2 regions of the Serratia sp. C2(1) genome follow, and region 1 is predicted to be linked to the other one. Evidence: predicted binding sites of a transcription regulator. Region 1 holds the regulator's gene; the other holds the start of a gene.
What was found. The regulator LexA, encoded in region 1, represses DNA repair genes until DNA is damaged. The targets are predictions, from matches to a motif close to TNCTGTATGTACATACAGNA.
Positions count from the first base shown of each region.

Region 2: a site for LexA is predicted at 7,007-7,026, ahead of dinB (DNA polymerase IV). Genes of this name have one in related genera too.

Region 1 covers NZ_JAZFBA010000003.1:316,612-328,680, reverse strand. The annotation lists gene ubiA (4-hydroxybenzoate octaprenyltransferase) at 1-397, shown strand, start outside; gene plsB (glycerol-3-phosphate 1-O-acyltransferase PlsB) at 459-2,924, opposite strand; gene V2S86_RS19575 (diacylglycerol kinase) at 3,074-3,442, shown strand; gene lexA (transcriptional repressor LexA) at 3,562-4,170, shown strand; gene dinF (MATE family efflux transporter DinF) at 4,388-5,725, shown strand; gene V2S86_RS19560 (CsbD family protein) at 6,044-6,253, shown strand; gene zur (zinc uptake transcriptional repressor Zur) at 6,373-6,885, opposite strand; gene V2S86_RS19550 (anti-sigma factor family protein) at 7,071-7,829, opposite strand; gene V2S86_RS19545 (RNA polymerase sigma factor) at 7,826-8,326, opposite strand; gene V2S86_RS19540 (tetratricopeptide repeat protein) at 8,361-8,894, opposite strand; gene dusA (tRNA dihydrouridine(20/20a) synthase DusA) at 9,098-10,108, shown strand; gene pspG (envelope stress response protein PspG) at 10,265-10,483, shown strand; gene V2S86_RS19525 (quinone oxidoreductase) at 10,788-11,771, opposite strand; gene dnaB (replicative DNA helicase) at 11,952-12,069, shown strand, end outside.
Region 2 covers NZ_JAZFBA010000001.1:3,216,209-3,228,277, reverse strand. The annotation lists gene V2S86_RS15155 (Na(+)-translocating NADH-quinone reductase subunit A) at 1-107, shown strand, start outside; gene V2S86_RS15150 (NADH:ubiquinone reductase (Na(+)-transporting) subunit B) at 111-1,352, shown strand; gene V2S86_RS15145 (Na(+)-translocating NADH-quinone reductase subunit C) at 1,342-2,136, shown strand; gene V2S86_RS15140 (NADH:ubiquinone reductase (Na(+)-transporting) subunit D) at 2,129-2,758, shown strand; gene nqrE (NADH:ubiquinone reductase (Na(+)-transporting) subunit E) at 2,765-3,361, shown strand; gene nqrF (NADH:ubiquinone reductase (Na(+)-transporting) subunit F) at 3,377-4,600, shown strand; gene V2S86_RS15125 (FAD:protein FMN transferase) at 4,601-5,632, shown strand; gene nqrM ((Na+)-NQR maturation NqrM) at 5,640-5,867, shown strand; gene V2S86_RS15115 (glycerophosphodiester phosphodiesterase family protein) at 5,905-6,801, opposite strand; gene dinB (DNA polymerase IV) at 7,041-8,102, shown strand; gene V2S86_RS15105 (DcrB-related protein) at 8,232-8,723, opposite strand; gene V2S86_RS15100 (OmpA family protein) at 8,737-10,569, opposite strand; gene V2S86_RS15095 (GlcNAc-transferase family protein) at 10,563-11,924, opposite strand; gene V2S86_RS15090 (fimbrial protein) at 11,937-12,069, opposite strand, start outside.

The DNA of each region.
Region 1 (12,069 bases):
TGCCGTCAGCGAGTCGTTGCCGCTGAGCTGCTGGCTGCTGCTGCTGGCCAATATCTGCTGGACGGTGGCTTACGATACGCTGTATGCAATGGTAGACCGCGACGATGACCTGAAGATTGGCGTCAAATCCACCGCCATTCTGTTTGGCCGTTACGACAAGCTGATCGTCGGTCTGCTGCAGTTCGCCACACTGCTGCTGCTGCTGTCGGTGGGCTATTTGGCACAGCTGAGCGGAGCATTTTATTGGTCGTTGCTGCTGGCGGGTGCCTTGTTTATCCATCAGCAAAAGCAAATCGCTACCCGCGATCGCGACGCCTGCTTCAAGGCGTTCCTGGATAACAACTATGTCGGGCTGGTACTGTTTATCGGTATCGTATTGAGTTACTGGCAGGGATAGCGGTATTTCGGCAATAAAAAAGGCACCTGAGGGTGCCTTTTTGTTTTCGATTATCAATCGATTATTCGTCTTTCTCTTCCACAGTCGCCGTTTCCGGCTGCGCGTTGGTTTCCGCCGGCATGCTGACGCTTTCGATAGTCAGCTTGATTTCCGGGGTAATCAAATCGCTCAGCATGCTGTACACCTCGAGGGTGTGCTCACGAACCGCATCGCCGATATCGTTGATGTAGCCTTCTTCACGCAACGTCGCCACCAGGGTAGAGAATACCGCCTTGTCGAAGAACTCCGGTGCGTTGATGCCGTGCAGCACCGAAAGGCGCTGGGCCATGATACGGCTCTCTTTCTCCAGCGCGCCGCGGTTGATGCTCGGGTTGGCGCTGAGGATAGACATGGTGATGGCATAGCGCTGCAACGTTTCGCGCACGCCGGCGGCCAGCAGCTGCAGAGGGCGAATGCGCGCCGGGTTAAGCACCAGATCCTCGCCTTTGTCGCAGATAAGCTGTTGGCGGATCATTTCCTCGATCAGCAGCCGCAGCACTTCCGGCAACTGTTCCTTGTCGTTATGCAGGAACAGTTCGGCTTTCAGCATCGGGTAAATCAGGCCGATCTGCCGCAGCAGTTCAGCGCGTGACACCCGGCGGTGATGCATCACTATGGTGGCGATCAGCGAAGGCAGCACCAGCAGATGGTGAATATTGTTGCGGTAATAGGTCATCAGCACTGCCTGCTCGCGCGGCAGGATGATGATATCGCCGATGTTATCCTTCTCCACCTCGAACTTGTTCATGTTCAACGCGTGATCCAGCAGCGCGTCCGGCGTCTGGGTTGGCACGGTGACGTCGCCGGCGTAAGGCACGTTGCGCATCAGTTGCAGATAACACTCCAACTGCTCAAGCAGCTGTTCACGGGTCAGCGAACGCTGGCGTGAGGCCAGCAGCGCCGTGGAACACAGGTTCATGGCATTGGCGGCGGCCGCGTTGTTGATGCGTACCATAATCTTGGCCGCCAGGTCGTTGACCGTTGGCGTCAGCCAGCTTGGACGTTGGGCTTCGATCGGGTCAATCGATTCGCGCCACTGCGGCACGTTCTGGTTCAGGTAGGCGGTCAACGGCAGCGGATCGCCGAAGTTGACGTAACCCTGACCGAGATTGCGCAGTTTGCGCAGGCCGCGCAGCATCTGCAACAGGCTCTCTTTTTCCTTGGTCGCACCGCGCAGTTCTTTGGCGTAGGTACCCACTTCCATCACGTGTTCGTAACCGATGTAGATCGGCACCAGCGTGATAGGGCGAGTACCGCCGCGCAACATTGCCTGAATGGTCATCGACAGGGTGCCGGTCTTCGGTTCCAGCAGGCGTCCGGTACGGGAACGGCCGCCTTCGACGAAGTATTCCACCGAGTAGCCGCGGGTAAACAGCTCGCCGAGGTATTCGCGGAACACCGTCGAGTACAGCTTGTTGCCTTTGAAGGTACGACGAATAAAGAACGCGCCCAGGCGACGGAAGATCGGCCCGGCCGGCCAGAAGTTGAGATTGATGCCGGCGGCGATGTGCGGCGGCACCAGACCCTGGTGATACAGCACGTAGGACAGCAGCAGGTAGTCCATATGGCTGCGGTGGCACGGCACATACACGATCTCGTGGCCGTCCTGCGCCAGCTGGCGCACGCGCTCGGCATTGGTGACGTTGATGCCCTGATACAGCCGGTTCCAGGTCCAGCTCAGCACCCGATCGGAAAGACGCACCGTTTCGTACGAGAAATCGGCGGCGATCTCTTCCATCAGCGCAATGGCGTTCTGCTGGGCCTTTTCATGGGAAATTTTCTTGCTGCGCGCTTCGTCTTCGACCGCTTTTTCGATCGCTTTGGAGGCCAGCAGCTTATTGAACAGATCCTGACGGGCCGGCAGGCTTGGGCCGACGGCGGCCAGACGTTGACGCGAGAAATGCATGCGCGCCACGCGTGCCAGTTTCTGCGCGATAGTTTTGTCCGTGCCGTGTTCGGTCGCCATTCGGCGCAGCGAAACGGTGTTGGAGAAACGCACGAAGCTGTCGCGGCCCAGCCACAGCACGGCGAAGAATTTCTGGACGCCGTTCAGCAGGCGCAGATGCGGCGTGCCGTGACCTTCGCGGCCAGGGGAACGGCCAAACATCACCGAAACCGGCAGCATCTGAATATCGAGATCCGGATTGCTGCGGTGCAGATCCAGATAGTCGTGAAACAGTTTGACCGACTCTTCTTTCGGCGTGTAGTAGCGGAACACGCGCGGGCCGTCGTGAATAAACACGTGGCTTGGCAGTACGGTGCCGTCTATCTCCAACGGATTGAGGGGATCGGGCAAATCCTGCGCCAGGCACTGGGTGCGCAGCGTCAGTAAATCCGCCTTGGAATTATAAGGTAAAACATACAGAATCGGCCGTGAGGGATCCAACCCTAACTCCGTGACCGGATCTGAAGGGATAACCTTACTTCTTACCAACAATTTGAGTGGTAAATTCAATAATTTATAATAAATTTTACGCCAACCTGACATAACAACGTGAAGCCTCTTGTTAGCAATGCGCCGCAAGCATACCAGAAACCGGGTAGCAGATCTGTGGTGTTGGAAAACCGGGAGCCGGGAGAGTTTCCTGACCCAAGCTCTATAATTATGACTTACCTCTGTGAAAGGCACTAAAAAACATGGCAAACCAAGCAACCGGACTGACCCGTATTATTAAAGCCGCCGGCTATTCCTATAAAGGGTTTTCTGCTGCCTGGCAGCACGAAGCCGCATTTCGCCAGGAACTGGTGGCGACCGTGCTGGCTATCATACTGGCGATCTGGCTGGATGTGGGTGCGATAGCGCGCATTTTGCTGATCGGCTCGGTGCTGTTGGTGGTGGTCGTCGAGATGCTGAACAGCGCGATTGAAGCCATTGTCGATAGGGTGGGCACGGAACACCACGAGCTTTCCGGCCGCGCGAAAGATATGGGGTCGGCGGCGGTAACGCTGACGATCGTCCTGGCGCTGTTTGTCTGGGGTTCTGTACTGTGGCAGCACTTTGCCTGAGTGGAATGCCCGGTTGCGGCGGGGGCGCTAATCCCTGATTTTTATTCATTCTTCGGTTCCCAAGGCGCGCTTACCTGTATATACTCACAGCAAGACTGTATAAACAAACAGGGGGCGGAATGAAAGCACTAACTACCAGACAACAAGAAGTCTATGATCTGATTCGCGATCATATTTCGTCAACTGGCATGCCGCCAACGCGCGCCGAGATCGCCATGCGTCTGGGGTTCCGTTCGCCAAATGCTGCAGAAGAACACCTGAAAGCGCTGGCGCGCAAGGGCGTGATCGAGATCGTCTCCGGCGCTTCGCGCGGCATTCGCCTGCTGATGGAAGATGAAGAAGGTTTACCGCTGATTGGCCGCGTGGCCGCCGGTGAACCGCTGCTGGCGCAGCAGCATATCGAAGGGCACTATAAGGTGGATCCTTCCCTGTTCAAACCGAGCGCGGATTTCCTGCTGCGGGTCAATGGCATGTCGATGCGTGATATCGGCATTCTCGATGGTGATCTGCTGGCGGTGCATAAAACCCAGGACGTGCGTAACGGCCAGGTGGTCGTGGCGCGTATTGAAGACGAAGTCACGGTCAAGCGCCTGAAAAAAAACGGCAATGTGGTCGAGCTGCTGCCGGAAAACAGCGAATTCCAGCCTATCGTGGTCGATCTGCGTCAGCAGAATTTCACCATTGAAGGCCTGGCAGTCGGCGTGATCCGCAATGGCGACTGGATTTAACCCACCCGCCAGAACGTCGTCTCCTGATTTAAATCGCCCCAGTTCTGGGGCGATGTCATTTCTAATTCAATGTAATACCCAATAGATTTCAAGGCGCAGGAAGGCGGCCAGCGAGAGAATCCGCAGGAGCTTACTCAAGTAAGTGGCTGGGGTGAGCGCGCGTAGCCAACACATCTGCACCTTGAAAGATGAAGGGTATCCACGGGAACATTTCACTATGCGCCTGCTTTCTGCCTTCACCAGCGATACTGATAAAGCCCTATGGCGCCTTGCGTTGCCCATGATCTTTTCCAATATTACCGTCCCGCTGCTTGGGTTGGTGGATACTGCGGTGATTGGCCACCTGGAAAGCTCCACCTATCTGGGCGGCGTAGCTATTGGTGCCATGGCTACCAGCTTCCTGTTTATGCTACTGCTGTTCCTGCGCATGAGCACTACCGGCCTGGCGGCGCAGGCGCTCGGTGCGCAGGATCCGTCGGCACTGGCACGCGCTTTTATGCAGCCGCTACTGATGGCGGTATTGGCCGGGTTGGCCATCGTATTGCTGCGCCATCCGCTGATCGATGCAGCTCTACAGATTGTGGGCGGTGATGGCGCAGTACTGGAACAGGCGCGGCTTTTCCTCGAGATCCGCTGGCTAAGCGCGCCGGCAGCGCTGGCCAATATGGTGATTCTGGGCTGGCTGCTTGGGGTGCAATACGTGCGTGCGCCGGTGATCTTGCTGATTGTCGGTAATCTGTTGAATATCGTACTGGATATCTGGCTGGTGATGGGGTTGGGCTGGAACGTGCAGGGGGCGGCGATAGCCACCGCCATCTCTGAATACGCCACGTTGTTGCTGGGGCTGTGGCTTACCTGGCGGGTGATGCGCATACGCGGCATTGCCGCACCGATGCTGCGCCGGGCCTGGCGCGGTAATCTGCGGCGCCTGTTGGCACTGAATCGCGACATTATGCTGCGTTCATTGTTGCTGCAAGTGTGTTTTGCTTCACTGACCATCTTCGGCGCCCGGCTGGGCGGTGACGTGGTGGCGGTAAACGCGGTGCTGATGAATTTACTGACTTTCACCGCCTACGCGCTTGACGGTTTTGCCTATGCGGTAGAAGCGCATTCCGGCCATGCCTATGGCGCCCGCGACGACAGCCAACTGCGCAAGGTGTGGCGCGCGGCATGTCGCCAGGCCTGCCTGGTGGCGTTGGCCTTTGGGGTGGTGTATGCCGTTGCCGGGCAGCATATCGTGGCCGCGCTAACCTCTTTGCCGGAACTGCGTACGCTGGCAAGCCATTATCTGCCGTGGCAGGTGGCGCTGCCGTTGGTCGGTGTGTGGTGCTATCTGCTGGACGGCATGTTTATTGGCGCCACCCGCGGTGCAGAAATGCGCAACAGCATGGCGGTGGCGGCCGTCGGTTTCGGCCTGACGTTATTTACCGTCCCGTTGTTGGGCAACCACGGATTATGGCTGGCGCTGGCGGTGTTTCTGTCGCTGCGGGGCATTGCGCTGGGCTGGTTCTGGCACCGTCACCGGCTGCACGGCACCTGGTTTGCGGTACGATAAGTCAGTGATCTTTACCGATAATCAAGTAATTTATCTTATGTTTTTATTTATATTTGCTTACATATTTCAAAGCGTCGTCCCATCTGGGTAGCGCCTTGTTTGTTGGCGTGTTTTTCTGATTTATAGTTTTTTAATGGGTTTTTATTCTGGTTTTTGTTATTTTTTCGTTATCTGCGTCTACACTTAATCATGTGGCTGGCTAAATGAATGGGGGAGTGGCATCCCTTTGGTTGGTAGCAATAGACCATAAAAATTGCTTGGTTAGATGCCCAGTCAGCACAGTGTCAAACTGATTTAACACAGGTTAACGGAGAGACTATGAACAAAGATCAAGCTGACGGTAACTGGAAACAGTTCAAAGGGAAAGTGAAGGAACAATGGGGCAAGCTGACCGATGACGATTTGGCGGTCATTGAAGGGAAACGCGAACAGCTTGTCGGTAAAATCCAGGAACGTTATGGCTACCAGAAAGAGGCGGCCGAGAAAGAAGTTAAGTCCTGGGAAGACCACAACAAGTATCGCTGGTAGCGAGCAGGGCCACAGCGGATGGTGGCCGTAAGCGACTGACTGTAGCCGGCCCGGCGTTTTTCATCCCCTCAACGCCACGGCCGCAGGTACAGGGAAGTGCCTGACCAACCCCGCATAATTTATTTCTTCTTGATGGCGATACTGTGATCGTGCTCGCCGCAATCATGCTTGCTGTCGCAGGCCTCAACCTCAACACAGCCTGAACACAGGCCATGCGCTTCCACCACGCTGTGACGCAACACAAAACCCGACTCTTTCGCCAGCTTTTGCAGCGTCTCCTCGACCCCTTCGGTGGTGCGTTCAGTCACCTGAGCACAGCGATCGCAGATAAACAGCGCGGAGGTATGCATCGGTTGTTCGAAGTGATGGCACAACACATAGCTGTTGGCTGATTCCACCCGATGAATAAACCCTTGTTCCAAAAGAAAATCCAGCGCGCGGTATACCGTTGGCGGTTTAGCCTGCGGTTCAGCCACGCGCAGCAGATCCAGCAGGTCATAAGCACTGATGGCACCGGGCTGTTGTGCCATCAGGCGTAACACTTCCAGCCGCTGCGGTGTCAGCCGCACATTGCGTTGCTGGCAGAGTTGTTCAGCCTGCGCCAGCAGCTTTTCCTGGGTGCTTGAGTTCATGGCAAATATCCCGGTACGTAAAAAAACCGATTTTACCATGATTAAGCGCAATCGCCGAGAGTCGCCCCCTTTTCCGCTGATAAGGAGCAACCTGATGCGGAGATACGGCTGGTGCGATGAAAAATGAGTGACCCTTCACGCGCTAGGCCGGCACCGGAGCGGTGGGCAAGCGTCGTGATCCCTCCTCAGCTGGACAGTGAACGTTGCAGGCGCTCCGCCAGCGTGGTCATCTCCGTCGCCGGATTATGGCCAATCAGCATAAAGCTGTGACTGCCATCGGCCCAATACACCACATTCATCCCCTGACGGCGTTCGCTTTGTGCGGCCTCCGGCTTGCCCGGTTGTTGAATAATGCACAGTGCCAGCGGGCCAAACCGGGCGTCCAGCCAGGTCAACTGAGCAATGCGACGATCGTCGTAAGCCAGCACACGGGCATTTTTCAGCTCTGCACCCCTCAATGCCAGTTTGGGCGCGGTGAGGGCAATGCCCAGCCGTTCGCCGGTGTGCTGCAACTGGCTGGCGAGCAGTGCAGGGGATCCCTCGAAGCCCGCCAGCGTTTCCGGGGTGTAGAGCGCCATATACTGCGCGACCAGGCAACGCCAGCTATCTTCCGGCTGGCTCGCTTGCTGCCAGGCGCGATCGCCCGCGACCCCCAGCGCCAGAAAACCGACGGCAGCGGCAATCAGGGCACGGCGGCTGATGCGGTGTTGTGGGGCTGGCGCGGCAAGTGGCCATCTGGCTTGGAGCCGTTGCACCGGCGCCTCATCCAGCAAAGGGGCGAACGCCTGTTTGAACGGCAGATTGCCGCGCTCCAGCAGCGACAAACGGTCGGCCAATGCCGGTTCATCGACCAGGCGCTGCTCCAGGCTGCGGCGCTGCTGGGGATCCAGTTGATTGTCCAGATAGGCGACCAGCAGTTCATCCGCAGTGTAGTATGAGCTCATGATCGTTCTCCTTTTAACTGCGGGGCGCGGGTTTGCAGCGCGCTGTCGTTCGCAAGCCGTAGACGTGCCGCTGCCAGGCGGCTCATGATGGTGCCGATGGGGACGCCGAGTACCTCGGCCGCCTCCCGGTAAGAAAGCTCCTCCACGTACACCAGGAATAGCGTATTGCGCTGCGCCTCCGGCAAGCGATTGACCCGCTGCATCACCTCATTGGCCCATATCGTCTCTTCCCCGTTTTCCTCGCCGGCCAGATCGTCGACGTCGACAAAACCCTGCCCCTGACGGATATGCCGGGCACGGACTTCGTTCAGCCAAATGGAATGCAGAATCGAAAACAGCCAGCGATCCATACGCGAGCCCAGAGTAAAGTGTGCGGCGCGCTCCAGCGCCCGTACACAGGTGGCTTGTACCAAATCGTCGGCGATATCCCGCCGGTGAGAGAGCACTAAACCATAGCGCCACAGGCGGGCAAGATACTGGCCGATTTCGTTGCGGATTGCGTCGCTGCTGATAATTGCCTCCGGCCTTACCCTAGGATTCGGGGTGGTGATCGATGGCTGCCGCCAGATCGCGATACTCTTCGCAACCGGTGCCGCACAGCGATTGGATCACGCCGAGTTGTTCTTTCGCCAGGTCCGGACGGCCTTTCACCATATAGGCCTCGCCCAGATATTCGCGGACTTTCGCGTAGTTGGGATCGATCGCTACGGATTTTAAATAGTAGCCGATCCCTTCATCCGTGCGCCCGAGCTTGCGGGTGGCGTAGCCCCGGTAGTTCAGCGCCACGGCGGTGTTGGGATTTTTCAGGGTGTTCAGCACGTCGAGGGCATCCTGATAGCGGCCGCTTTTTGCCAGCGCATAGGCGTAGTTCGCCCGATCGTTGTCGCCGATCATGCTGCTTTTATCCACCATGCAGGTCTTGGTTTTTGTGTCGTATATCTGGCCTTTCGGGCAGGTTGGCGTGGTTTGGCCGCTGTCGTCGCCCCCCATTGCCAGGGCCGCGCCGGAAAACAGCGCAAAGCCGGCAATAGCGGTCAGCAACAGGCGTTTAACGAAACTGTTCATGGTTTTTTCCTCATTGGAAGGGGGACGAATTGCCCCCTTGGCGAGAGAACACTTGAAGCGGCGTTTTTATTCGTTTTTTCTTTTTCTTTTTGGCCTGATGGCACGGCGGTTTTCCCAACGCCGCCGATTGTCGTTATAATAGCCGTTTGCGGCAGTACGCCGTTCGTTGAATCCCAGACAGATCAGGTAGCCAGTAACTCAGCATGACGACAGACAACCACGCCTCAAAATATGCCGCCAATCGTTTCTCCATTGCGCCGATGCTCGACTGGACCGATCGTCATTGCCGTTACTTCCATCGCCTGCTGACCAAAGAAACGTTGCTGTACACCGAAATGGTGACCACCGGCGCGATTATTCACGGCAAGGGCGACTACCTGGCCTACAGCGAAGAAGAACACCCGGTGGCGTTGCAGCTGGGCGGCAGCGATCCGGCTGCGCTGGCGCACTGTGCCAAACTGGCCGAACAGCGCGGCTACGACGAGATTAACCTCAACGTCGGTTGTCCGTCCGATCGGGTGCAGAACGGCATGTTCGGTGCCTGTCTGATGGGGCAAGCGACGCTGGTTGCCGACTGCATCAAGGCGATGCGTGACGTGGTGTCGATCCCGGTGACGGTCAAAACCCGCATCGGTATTGACGACCAGGACAGCTACGAGTTTTTGTGTGATTTCATCGCCACCGTCGCCGGGCGCGGCGAGTGCGACATGTTTACTATCCATGCGCGCAAGGCCTGGTTGTCCGGCCTCAGCCCGAAAGAAAACCGTGAAGTACCGCCGCTGGACTATCCGCGCGTGTACCAACTGAAACGGGATTTCCCGCAGCTGACTCTCGCCATCAACGGCGGTGTGAAAACGCTGGAAGAAGCAAAGCAGCATCTGGAGCATCTGGATGGTGTGATGATGGGGCGCGAGGCTTATCAGAATCCGGGCATTTTGGCGCGGGTCGACAGCGAGCTGTTTGGTCGCCAGACCGAGGTCATGGACAGCGTGGCGATTATCGAATCGCTGTATCCGTATATTGAACGTGAGCTGTCGAACGGCACCTATTTGGGGCACATCACCCGCCATATCCTCGGCCTGTTCCAGGGCGTGCCGGGAGCGCGCCAGTGGCGTCGCCATCTGAGCGAGAACGCCCACAAACCGGGCGCCGATGCGCGCGTGGTGGAAGCTGCGCTGGATCTGGTACGTCTGCCGCGTACCGAAGTGGCGTAATACACAAAGAATTTGACTAACAGTTAGTCTTTTTCATCAGGCATTCAGCACTCTGCTGTTTGCCTGCTTTTGTATTTCAATTGCTTATCTTTCCCGCCGTTCTGGCACGCATCTTGTAATACTCCTGCAGAGACTTTGTTTTGCGAAGGAGCAATCATGTTAGAACTCTTCTTTCTCATTGGCTTTGTAGTGATGCTGATGGTGACCGGAATTTCGCTGCTAGGCGTGTTCGCCGCGTTACTGGTCGCGGCGGCGTTTATGCTGCTGGGCGGCCTGTTTGCGATGGTGATAAAGCTGTTGCCCTGGCTGATTTTGGCGGTGGTGGGCGTCTGGATATACCGTTCGATGCAGAAGCCGCAAATACGTCGTTACTGATTTTTTGTCGATTAATCAGACAGTCACGCTGAAATTTGCGTAACGAATTCATCATGAATGCGGCGACGATCACACCTTGGCGTTTTAAATGCGAATGCGGCACATTAAGCGTGTTTTTCGCGTTTAGGGGCTGGTAGGATGTTTGTCGATGCAGCGATGCGACCTATTTCATCACCGCAAGAGACAATATTACCCAATACGAGCGTTGCTGAAGCAACCCCTGTCTCTGGCGGACTCTGCTCTACCCCTACAAATGCAGTAATAGAAAGGGCTCCTTGCGGAGCCCTTTTCTTTTGCCTGGGGATCAGGGGATCAGCAGGCTCGAACCGCTGGTGTTGCGGCTTTCCAGCACCTCATGCGCACGCTGCGCATCGGCCAGCGCAAACTTTTGCTCATCTTTTACGTCGACCTTGATTGCGCCGCTGCCGATCAACGAGAACAGCTCATTGCTGGCGAATTGCAACTCGTCGCGGGTAGTGACGTAACCGTTAAGCGAAGGGCGGGTGACGTACAGCGAACCTTTCTGGTTCAGCAGTGCCAGATCGACGCCGGTTACCGGGCCGGAGGCGTTGCCGAAACTGACCATCAGCCCACGGCGTTTCAGGCTATTGAGTGACGCCTGCCAGGTACTTTGGCCCACCGAATCGTACACCACGCCGACTTTTTCGCCCTGCGTCAGTTCAGCCACCCGTTGGGCGATATCTTCTTTATGGTAATTGATGGTCGCCCAGGCACCGGCGCGTTTAGCCAGTTCAGCTTTTTCGTCGGAGCCGACGCTGCCGATAAGCTTTGCGCCGAGCGCCTTGGCCCACTGGCAGGCAATCAACCCGACGCCGCCTGCGGCGGCATGGAACAGAAACACTTCGCCCGGCTGCACTTCATGGGTTTGGCGCAGCAGATAATGTACCGTCAGCCCTTTCAGGAACGAGGCAGCACCCTGCTCAAAGCTCAGGTTATGCGGCAGGATCGCCACTTTCTCCACCGAAACATTGTGAACGTCGCTGTAGGCGCCGAGTGATGACTGGGCGTAAACCACACGGTCGCCCGGTTTCACCGCGCTGACGCCGGCACCTACCTTGATCACCACGCCGGCCGCTTCGGTGCCCAACCCGCTTGGCAGGCTGGCGGGCGGGTAGAGACCGCTGCGAATATAGGTATCGATGTAGTTGATACCGATCGCCTTATTCTCAACCTGGACCTCACCGGGTGCCGGATCGATAGGCGTAAAATCAACGTATTGCAACACTTCCGGGCCGCCGGTGGCGGAGAATTGAATGCGCTTTGCCATTTCATTGCCTCATTGGGGTGTCTGATTTCACCCTACGCGTTTTAGTATTGACGATCCAGTTTAGCCGGGCGCGGATTGATACCTTTTTTGCATCGGTTATGCCGCGGGAATCACAGATAAAAATCACGTATACTCTCGCGTCAGGATTCTCCATTCGCAACCGGATAAAGAATACGCTTCATGGCAGGAAAAAAACCAACCAACAAAACTTACGCGGACGACGCCAGAGATCGCCCCCGAGATCGCCAGATGGAAGGGCTGAAGATGCCGCCACATTCGCTGGAGGCGGAACAGTCCG
Region 2 (12,069 bases), on a different contig from region 1:
AGCTGGATGAGGAAGATCTGGCGCTGTGCACTTTCGTTTGTCCGGGCAAGTATGAATATGCGCCGGTACTGCGCGACGTGCTGACCAAGATTGAGCAGGAAGGATAACCGATGGGCCTGAAGAATTTTTTTGACAAGATCGAGCATCACTTCACGCCGGGCGGCAAGCTGGAAAAGTGGTACCCGCTGTTTGAAGCGACTACCACGGTGTTTTACACCCCCGGTCTGGTGACGCGCGGCGCTTCGCACGTGCGCGACGCCATCGATCTGAAACGCATGATGATCCTGGTATGGCTGGCGGTATTTCCGGCGATGTTCTGGGGCATGTATAACGTCGGCCAGCAGGCCATTCCGGCGCTGCACCATCTGTACAGCGGCGATCAACTGCAGCAGGTACTGGCGGGCGACTGGCATTACCGGCTGGCGCAATGGCTGGGGGCGTCGCTGACGGCGGATGCCGGCTGGGTCAGCAAGATGGTGCTGGGCGCCTGCTACTTTATGCCGATCTACGCCGTGGTGTTTATCGTCGGCGGTTTCTGGGAAGTGCTGTTCGCGGTCATCCGCAAGCATGAGATTAACGAAGGTTTCTTCGTCACCTCGATTTTGTTCGCGCTGATTGTGCCGCCAACGCTGCCGTTGTGGCAGGCGGCGCTTGGCATCAGTTTCGGCGTGGTGGTGGCGAAAGAGATTTTCGGCGGCACCGGGCGCAATTTCCTCAACCCGGCACTGGCGGGGCGCGCTTTCTTGTTCTTCGCCTATCCGGCGCAGATCTCCGGTGACCTGGTGTGGACCGCCGCCGACGGCTTCTCCGGTGCGACGCCCTTGGCGCAATGGAGCGTGGGCGGAGCGCACAGCCTGAGCAACGTAGCTACCGGCCAGTCGATCAGTTGGATGGACGCCTTCCTCGGCAACATCCCAGGTTCGGTCGGCGAGGTCTCCACGCTGATGATCCTGATTGGCGGTGCGATTATCCTGTTTGGCCGCGTGGCCTCCTGGCGCATCGTCGCCGGCGTGATGCTCGGCATGATGGCTACCGCCTTCTTGTTCAACAGCATCGGCTCCGCCACCAACCCGTTGTTCGCCATGCCGTGGTACTGGCATCTGGTGTTGGGCGGTTTTGCCTTCGGCATGATCTTTATGGCCACCGACCCGGTTTCCGCCGCTTTTACCAACAAGGGAAAGTGGTGGTACGGCATCCTGATTGGCGTGATGTGCGTGTTGATCCGGGTGGTCAACCCGGCCTACCCGGAAGGCATGATGCTGGCGATCCTGTTCGCCAACCTGTTCGCGCCGCTGTTCGATTATCTGGTGGTGCAGGCCAACATCAAGCGGAGAAAAGCCCGTGGCGAATGAATCTAAAAACGACACTATCGGCAAAACGCTGCTGGTGGTGCTGCTGCTGTGTCTGGTGTGTTCGGTGGTGGTGGCGGGTTCCGCCGTCGGCCTGAAGTCCAAACAGCAGGAGCAAAAGCTGCTCGACAAGCAGCGCAATATCCTCGACGTGGCCGGCCTGTTGCAACCGAAGATGGAAGGCGATCAGGTCAAGGCGCTGTTCACCCGGCGTATCGAACCGCGCCTGCTGGATTTGAACAGCGGCGAGTTCGTGGCGGGCAATGCGGCGGCGTTCGATCTGGCCGCTGCGCTGCGCGACGATGCCAAAAGCGTCGCCTTGTCGGCGGCCGATGATCCGGCCGGCATCAAGCGCCGCAGCAACCGGGCGGAGATCTATCTGGTGCGCGATAGCGGCGGGGCGGTGAACCAAATCGTGCTGCCGGTCTACGGCACCGGTCTGTGGTCGATGATGTACGCCTTTGTGGCGCTGGGGAGCGACGGCAACACGGTGAAAGGCATCACTTATTACGATCAGGGGGAAACCCCGGGCCTGGGCGGCGAAGTTGAGAATGCCGGTTGGCGCCGGCAGTGGGTTGGCAAAAAGCTGTTTGATAACGACGGCAAGCCGGCGATCCGCGTGGTGAAAGGCGGGGCGCGCCAGGGGGATGAGCACGGGGTGGACGGTTTGTCCGGCGCCACGCTGACCTCCAACGGCGTGCAGCACACTTTTGATTTCTGGTTGGGCGAGCAAGGTTTTGGCCCATTCCTGAAAAAAGTTCGTGAAGGAGCGCTGAAAAATGGCTGATTCCAAAGAGATTAAGCGGGTCCTGCTCGGGCCGCTGTTTGACAACAACCCGATAGCCTTGCAGGTGCTCGGGGTGTGTTCCGCGCTGGCGGTGACCACCAAGCTGGAAACGGCGGTGGTGATGACCATCGCGGTGACCCTGGTCACGGCGTTCTCCAGCTTCTTTATTTCCCTGATCCGTCACCATATTCCGAACAGCGTGCGCATCATCGTGCAGATGGCGATTATCGCCTCGCTGGTGATTGTGGTCGATCAGCTGTTGCGCGCCTATGCGTTCGAGATTTCCAAGCAACTGTCGGTGTTTGTCGGCCTGATCATCACCAACTGTATCGTGATGGGGCGCGCCGAAGCCTACGCCATGAAGTCGCCGCCGATTGAAAGCTTTATGGACGGTATCGGCAACGGGCTGGGTTATGGGGTGATCCTGGTGCTGGTCGGTTTCCTGCGCGAGCTGATTGGCTCGGGCAAGCTGTTTGGCATTCCGGTGCTGGATACGGTGCAGAACGGCGGCTGGTATCAGCCGAACGGCCTGTTCCTGCTGGCCCCGAGCGCGTTCTTTATCATCGGCCTGCTGATTTGGGTGCTGCGCACCCTGAAGCCTGCACAGATCGAAAAGGAGTAACGGCCGATGGAACATTATATCAGCCTGTTTGTGCGCGCAGTGTTCGTCGAGAACATGGCATTGGCGTTCTTCCTGGGGATGTGTACCTTCCTGGCGGTGTCGAAGAAGGTGTCGACCGCCTTTGGTCTGGGCATCGCCGTGACCATCGTGCTCGGCATCTCGGTGCCGGCGAACAACCTGGTCTACAACCTGGTGCTGCGCGATGGCGCGTTGATGGAAGGCGTCGATCTGAGCTTCCTCAACTTCATTACCTTTATCGGCGTGATCGCGGCACTGGTGCAGATTCTTGAGATGATCCTCGATCGCTTCTTCCCGTCGTTGTACAACGCACTCGGCATTTTCCTGCCGCTGATCACCGTGAACTGCGCCATTTTCGGCGGCGTGTCCTTTATGGTGCAACGCGACTACAACTTCGCAGAGTCGGTGGTGTACGGCTTCGGCTCCGGCACCGGCTGGATGCTGGCGATTGTCGCGATGGCGGGGATCCGCGAAAAACTCAAGTATGCCAATGTCCCCGCAGGGCTGCGCGGTCTGGGCATTACCTTTATCACCACCGGGCTGATGGCGTTGGGCTTTATGTCCTTCTCCGGTGTTCAGTTGTAAAGGCGGGAAGAATCTATGGAAATTATTTTAGGCGTCGCGATGTTTACCGGCATCGTTATGGTGCTGGTACTGCTGATCCTGTTCGCCAAATCAAAGCTGGTGAACACCGGTGACATCGCGGTGGAAGTTAACGGCGATCGGGGCAAGAGTTTTAATGCGCCGGCGGGCGACAAGCTGTTGAACATGCTCTCCAGCCAGGGGATCTTCGTGTCCTCGGCCTGCGGCGGTGGCGGCTCCTGCGGCCAGTGCCGGGTGGTGATTAAAGAGGGCGGCGGCGATATCCTGCCGACCGAACTTTCGCACATCAACAAGCGTGAAGCGAAAGAAGGCTGCCGCCTGGCTTGCCAGGTGAACGTGAAGCAGAACCTGAAAATCGAGCTGCCGGAAGAAATTTTCGGCGTGAAGAAGTGGGAGTGCGAGGTTATCTCCAACGATAACAAAGCCACCTTTATCAAAGAGCTGAAGCTGAAAATCCCCGACGGCGAAGACGTGCCGTTCCGCGCCGGCGGGTTTATCCAGATCGAAGCGCCGGCCCACGACATCAGCTATGCCGATTTTGACGTGCCGGAGGAGTACCGCGGCGACTGGGACAAGTTCAACCTGTTCCGCTACCGCTCGACGGTGAACGACACCACGGTACGCGCTTACTCAATGGCGAACTACCCGGATGAAAAGGGCATCATCATGCTCAACGTGCGTATCGCCACGCCGCCGCCGCGCGCGCCGGACGTGCCGCCGGGCATTATGTCCTCCTATATCTGGTCGCTGAAGGCTGGCGACAAGGTGACCATCTCCGGGCCGTTCGGCGAGTTCTTCGCCAAAGACACCGACGCCGAAATGATCTTTATCGGCGGTGGTGCCGGCATGGCGCCGATGCGCTCGCATATTTTCGATCAGCTCAATCGCCTGAACTCGAAGCGCAAAATCACCTTCTGGTACGGTGCGCGTTCGCTGCGTGAAATGTTCTATGAGGATGATTTCAATCGGCTGCAGGCGGAGAATGAAAACTTCACCTGGCACGTGGCGCTTTCCGATCCCCAGCCTGAGGATAACTGGACCGGCTACACTGGCTTTATCCATAATGTTCTGCTGGAGAACTATCTGAAGCACCACCCGGCACCGGAAGACTGCGAGTTTTATATGTGCGGCCCGCCGATGATGAACGCGGCGGTGATCAATATGCTGAAAGAGCTGGGTGTCGAAGATGAAAATATCATGCTGGATGACTTTGGTGGCTAAATGCGCATAGGGGCAATGAAGGGCTGGATGACGGCGGTGGCGCTGGGTGCCACGTTGTTATTGACCGGTTGCGGGCCGGAGCAGGTGAATCTCGATGGCAAAACCATGGGGACGTCTTATTCGATCCGTTATGTCACCGGTGACGACACGCCGTCGGCGGCCAGAATACAGGCGGAGATCGACAAACGCCTGGAGTTGGTGAACGATCAAATGTCCACCTACCGGCCAGGCTCGGAGCTGAGCCGCTTCAACGCCAGCCGCGAGGTGGGCAAACCCTTCCCGGTATCGGCCGCGACCACCGAGGTGGTGCTGGAGGCGCTGCGCATCAACCGCGTGACCGACGGTGCGCTGGACGTGACCGTCGGGCCATTGGTCAATCTATGGGGCTTTGGCCCGGAAGGGCGACCGGACAAGGTGCCGAGCGCTGCCGCATTGGCACAACGCCGCGCCTGGACCGGCATCGACAAACTGTCGGTGCAGGGTAATGCGCTGGTGAAACACATCCCGGAGCTGTATGTCGATCTCTCGTCCATCGCCAAAGGCTATGGCGTGGATGTGATTGCCCAGTACCTGCAATCGCAGCAGGTGAAAAACTACATGGTGGATATCGGCGGTGAGGTGCGCACCCGTGGCCACAACGGCGAGCAGAAACCCTGGCGTATCGCCATTGAACGGCCGACGGCCGGCGTGGAGCAAAAAGCGCAGTTGGTGATCCAGCCGGGGGAGATGTCGATCGCCACTTCTGGGGATTATCGCAACTACTTTGAGCAAGATGGCGTGCGCTACTCGCACACCATAGATCCGATCACCGGCCGGCCGATCCATCATCATCTGGTTTCGGTCACCGTACTGAGCCCGACCTGCATGGCCGCCGACGGCCTGTCGACCGGGTTGAACGTGCTGGGGCCGGAGCGCGGTATGGCGTTGGCCAACCTGATGGGGATCCCGGTGTTCATGATTGTGAAAACCGCCAACGGATTTGAAGAGCGCTACTCTGAGGCGTTTAAACCCTATCTGAAAAAGATCTTGTGAGGCCGCTATGTTGACGGTATTTATCGCCACCTTCGTGCTGTTTCTGTTGGTTATCGGCGGTATGTCGCTGGGCTATGTGTTCAAACGCAAAAGCCTGCAGGGCAGTTGCGGCGGCATCACTGCGTTGGGGATGGAAAAGGTCTGTGACTGCCCGGAGCCTTGTGATGCGCGCAAGAAGCGCGAAGCCAAAGCGGCGTTGCGGCGGCAACAGTTGGAAAAACACCGGATCATCTGAAGACGAGGGGCGCAAGTGGCGCCCCTTTCTCTATCGGTCACTTGGCCTTGCGGAAGTCTTTCGCTTCGGCCGGTGAGTTGACCATCACTCCATCGGCCCCCAGCACCAGTGCCTGCCGGTATTCCGCCGCTGAATTGACGCCGAACAAAATGATATGCGCCGGGCCTTGCGAACGGAAACAGTCGATCGACTCTTTATCCCAGGTCAGAAACGCTTTCGAGCGCCCTTCGCCCAACGTGTATTTCTCCACCACTTCCACTTCACGTTTCAGCTCCAGCCCGTACCAGCGCGGTTGCTGATTATCCGCTTTCAATTCGCACTGGTGCGCCATGGTGACATTGGCCAGCAGGGTGCGGGTGTCGTCGCGGCTTTCAAAGCGTTTGATCTGCGGCGGCAGCGCTTGCAGGTATTTGGCATCGGTAGAATATACGCGGGTGCGGTTCAGGCTGTCGGTCTTCTCCAGCGTTGCCAGCAGCGCTTTGCCAAATTGCGTCGGATCGGCGTCCGGCGATTTGATATCCAGATAGAAGGTTACCTTGGGGAAAGCCTCCAGGATCTCGTCCAGACGCGGGATACCTATGCCTTTGCCGCGAAACGGATGCGTTTCACCTTTTGCGAATGACCAGCCGGCATCCACTTTGGCCAGTTGATCGGCAGTATGGGCGGAGACCGGCCCCTGCTCGTGGGTCAATGTTTTGAGATCGGAAGGGCGGTACAGCACGATCGCGCCGTCTTTAGATTGCTGTAGCGTGACCCAAATGGCGTCGGCGCCATTTTTCAGTGCGGTTTCAATGGCGATGCGGGTGTTTTCCGGCGCGTCTGCGGTGCCGCCGCGGTGGGCGATAATGGCTGGAGCATGGCCGACAGCGGCGCCCGCCGCCAGCGAAACCAGCGACAGCGTGGAAACCAACAGCAAATGGGAAAACCTGATCATGCGAGATACCTTTTATGCTATACCCGCCGTCTTTCGAGCCGCAGCCTTGTGAGCCGCCACATGGAATCCATAGGGTATAAGGATGAGAGAGCCTGAGTCAGCGGAAATCATACTATTGAAAAATTAAGCTTTTTTAACAACGCGGAAATATCTGGCGCAAACGCCGTTTTCTCCATGTCTGCCGAGTCTTGAGCTTTCAATTATTGGCTGTATACTTATACAGTGTTATTGGAGGCGCGATGCGTAAAATCATTCATGTCGATATGGACTGCTTCTTCGCGGCGGTAGAAATGCGCGACGATCCCAGCCTGCGCGATATTCCGTTGGCGATCGGCGGCAGTGCCGACCGGCGCGGGGTGATCAGCACCGCCAATTATCCCGCACGCCGCTATGGCGTGCACAGCGCCATGTCGACGGCGATGGCCTTTAAACTGTGCCCGCACCTCAAGCTGTTGCCAGGCCGCATGGCGGCGTACAAGGAAGCCTCGTTGCACATTCGCGAAATCTTTGCCCGCTACACCCCGCTGATTGAACCGCTGTCGTTGGACGAAGCCTATCTGGATGTGACCGACTGCACCCAGTGCAATGGCTCGGCGACGCTGATTGCCCAGGAAATCCGCCAGGCGATTGCCGAAGAGCTTAACCTCACGGCCTCTGCGGGCATCGCGCCGATCAAGTTCCTCGCCAAAATTGCCTCGGAGCTGAACAAACCGAACGGACAATACGTCATCACGCCGGCGCAGGTGCCGGCTTTTTTGCGGCAACTGCCTCTGAGTAAAATCCCCGGCGTGGGCAAAGTGACCGCTAAACGGTTGGAAGAAGTGGGGCTGATCACCTGCGCCGACGTGCAGCAGTACGATCTGGCGCTGTTGCTCAAGCGTTTCGGCAAATTTGGCCGGGTGCTGTGGGAGCGCTGCCAGGGAATAGATCAGCGTGAAGTCTCGTCGGAAAGGCTGCGTAAATCGGTGGGGGTGGAACGCACGTTGGCGGAAGACATTCATGATTGGGAAGACTGCGAGGCGCTGATCGTCGACAAGCTCTATCCCGAGCTGGAAATGCGGCTGCGCAAGGTGAAACCGGATCTGCATATCGCGCGGCAGGGCGTGAAGCTGAAGTTTCAGGATTTTCAGCAGACCACTCAGGAACACGTTTGGCCGGTGCTGAATAAAGAAGATTTGCTCAACGTGGCGCGGCAGGCATGGCGTGAACGGCGAGAAGGCCGTGGCGTGCGGTTGGTCGGCTTGCACGTAACGCTGCTGGATCCGCAGCTTGAGCGGCAACTGTTACTGCCGTGGGAATAACAATGGGCAAATCGTACATTCTTCTTTGATAAGCCAGGGAGAATGACGAGGCTAAGCTGTCGGCTATTGAGATATTCATAATGACTGCTCCAGGCCTTTTTTGGGCTTGGAGCAGAGCGGGGGGAAGACTCAACTTTCGGCGCTGATTGGGGCTTCTACAGGGATAAAGCTGTTGATAATACGTACATAATGCTTGCGCTGTGCTTCGGTAAAATCATTGTTTGCCGCCAACGTAAACACCAACAGTTTGCGAGAGTCCGGGTTGAGCTGTGGGTGCCAAGGCAGCGTAATGATGGACGAGACCTGCCGAACCCAGCCGCCGTCCTCCAGAAATTTATTGGCGGTCTGCAGCACGGGCAGTTTAGCCGGGCCAATTTCATGTTGCAGGTTTTTTCCTTCCACTTCGAATCCCGGGACCGAACGTTTCATTTTCTCCCACTGTTTTTCGCAAAAGTCATCTACGGTCTGATCGGTTTCCAGCCTGGCGCGGTTAATCAGAATGTTGTAGGGGTTATGGTCGTCGTCCATATAACGAAGAATATTAATCGACTGATCCTCAAGATGATCCAGCGTCACGAAAGTGCCTTCATTAATGGGGTAGGTCATTGATTTCTTGCTCATAAGTGAGTTTCTCTTAATCCTTATAGGGCTGTGTAGATAACGGAATGATCTCGACGCGGCGGTTTTGCGCACGTCCTTTTTGGGTGTCGTTACTGGCTACCGGGCGGGAGTTTCCTGCGCCTTCAACGATGAACTGACTGGCTGACAGGTTGCCATGTTCAACCAACCAGTCCCGAATGACCCGGGCTCGCTCGGTTGAAAGCGCCAGATTGACGGCGGCGGATCCCGTATTGTCTGAATGGCCGATGATGAGGAACATTTGTTCTGGGGCGCGAACCATCTTTGGCACTATTTCAGCGAGTATCTTTTCGCTATCGGGCATCAGGTTGCTGCTGCCATTTTCAAACAGCGGTGCGCTGCCACTCAATGTGTACTGGGTGACGTCAGAGGCCGGAGTGGGCTCCTTGAAACGTGTTCGAAAAGGGTTTAGCTGGGTCAACTGGTCACGTATTCCCCCCCAATGTGGCCCGTTGTAATAAATCAATCCGCCAGCCAGGCAAGCGAACAGAACCAGGAGTGCGGTGATTTTCGGCCAGCGTCGACGGGAGGGCTTTAATGCAATGATCGTCGGAACCGCTCCGGGGGGCGGAGGAGGCGGTGTTTCCACAATCGGCGGGAGGGGAATAACAGGCAACGGAGGCAGGGCAATTGAAGCGGAAAGGCCCGGCAGAATACTGTACTTCTCCGCAAGCCAAAGGGACCATGCACCGTGGCGGATGAATCCTTGCCCGTGGTCGGCCAACGTAACGCCGGCGAGATCGAGCTGTGTACTGTCAAACATCGTTTGCAGAACATTCATTATCCGACTTTCGGCAAGCCAGGCTACGAATGTAGAGCCCAGCGCGTGTCGCTGTATGGCGTAAATATCGTTGCCATCATCGCCGGCATCAAGCTCGTCAATAAGCCCAACAAGGCGGGGCTCCAGCTTCAGATCCCCGTAGGGAGGAGCTGCTAAACCGCCGGTCCAGATTGCTCCATCGGGATCGTGTGGATAACGCTGTTGGCTCAGGCGCGTATACAACCCCAGCATGCACGGCAAGTGCTCGGGAAGTCGCGTAGAAGCAAAGGCATATTGCCACGCAGTAATTTGTTCAATCATGATCCCGTTGTTTTGAAATCCGTCGGCAAGCAGCGGGAAAAAGGCGAGGGTAGCCATCGAGCTGTGGCTTTCCTTCAAATGCTCGAGTCGTTTAACAAGTGAAGTCGCGTGCTCAGCGACAACCCAAACAATCCCGCTGTCGTTGCTTGTGGAAAGGTCAGATTGGCTAAACCATTTACCGGCAAACGGCCCAATAACACACACCATCAGGCGCGGCGAAGCCGGGAGCGTATCGCTTGGTGTTCCCCAGAGGGTGGTTTCTGATTCCGGTGGCGCGAAGCTGGGGCGAACGCGGGAAAAGTAACGGGCACGGGAAGCTGAGCGTAGCGAAACCAAGGTTTCAGTTTGCCCTTCTACCTGAATCAGGAGCGTCAGTAGTTTCCAGGCGTAGCGGAACATCACGTCGCTGTCGGTCTTCAATAAGACCTCCAACTGAGCGGGTAATGAAAGGGCCTCTTTACTTTCGTTGTAGCCGTAAAAGTAGTGCATCAGCGAATAACGTTGCCAGGATAAGGAGTTATTCTGCGGGTCGTTGGTGAGACGTTTGTCGAAATAACCGCACAAGGCTTGGCAGAGCGCTTCGCTCTCTGTCTGCAGCTGGTTTTCCGCCAGTAGGGCTTTATTGAGCTGCTCTATCAACGAGGTTAGCTTGAGCTGGAAATCTGCGGCGGAGGGAATGATTCCGTCGAAAGAGAACAGGGTATCGATCCCAATCAGCCTGCAAAAAAAGGTTTCGCTTTTCACCATGCTTTCTCCGTGATAGCACCCCAGCCGGACGCCGTAGACCACGGGCATAGCCGTATGACGGCGGGGTGAACCGTGCTGGCGGTTTTGAATTCGATTGATAGGGTTAGCTCGTCATTGGGCGATTTTTTCCGTAACGTCTCAAGTTCCTCGATGCCCAGCGTGCGCTTATACAGCAGGACATTTTGCCCGTTATAAACGTTCAGGTGCAGGTCGCTCATGTCCGGTTCAAGGGGGCGATATTCCGACGCATTCAGCGTGATGGCTTTCTTGTGGTAGGCGTACTGGCGGTCAAGCCAGGCTTTTTCGTCGGTGGGAGGGGCGGGGAAAAAACTCGTCAATGCCGGGCCCATCACTTCAGGCAGAACCGTACCCTTTTTCAGGTAAATGCCTGCCTGATACTCAAATTGCCTTAGCGTACGCTTGCTGCCCAGCATGTAGGGAGCAAGACTGGCGGCATTCTCGCTTTCCAGGCCCAGCAAGATTCTGACGCGTTTTTTCGAGACGCGGTCCCATTCCCACCACGCTTTCTCAACCACTCCGTCATCCTTGGCCTGATTGGTGTGATCGCCCCAGATCTTGTGGTGTTCCTTGCGTTGGTAGTAGTGCCAGAGCAGCGGTTTATGCGGGTGGTAGATATCGTATCCGTGGGTGAATGCACGCACGGCCATGGCAATTTCTTCACCGGCGAAGAAAATCTGCGGATCGTTAGGGATGCTCTTAACATAGCCACCGTCGGTAAAGATGAATCCGCCGGCGAGGTAGCTACCGCGAATCGGTGCGGTTGCTTCAAAAGGCGTGGAGCTTAACATCGGAATGCCTTCCGTGTTGTATTCACGGAAAATTAAGCGGCTGACGTAAGTATTCTTGCTCGCCTCTTCGTTTTCTCCCGGGGTATAAGCCGGGGGATAAGACGAAATAATGGGAAGAGACGAGGTTGCGCGTAGCTGATGCAGCATAGCGATCATTTCTTCGTCCCAGTGTGGAACGAAGCGGCAGTGGGAGTCTACCTGCAGAAAATAGCTTTCGTTATCAAACAGCGTTTCCGCCAGGCTGCGCGCCCAACAGGCACCCCGACTGGCGTAATAATGGACGCTTACGACGTCGATTCGAGCCTGGCGATAGCGATAAGCAAAGACCTCATTGCCTGCGACGGTTCGACTGCCGGCCGGTTCGAGCCCGGCCTGTTCGAAAACCTTCCGCTCTTCGTTATCCTGCCAGCAAATGGCGATATGCAGATTTTCAGGATGCGCGGCGTGCCGCAGCATATCCTGCAGCGTGGGCAGCAATTCCGGGTCACGGTAGCTGGCTATGCTGATAAAAATTGTTGCTGGGGTATCCCTGTTTTCCCGAACCATAAAAAGTCCCTGTTACTGAATATCAAAAACGATTTCCGCTTTGGCGGAGAGAGTTCCCCCTGTTGGGGCGGATTGACTGCTGGCGACCAGTGTGGCGTTCCAGGCAAACTCGGCGGGGCCTCGGCTGGTGATGCTGGTTTTTTGT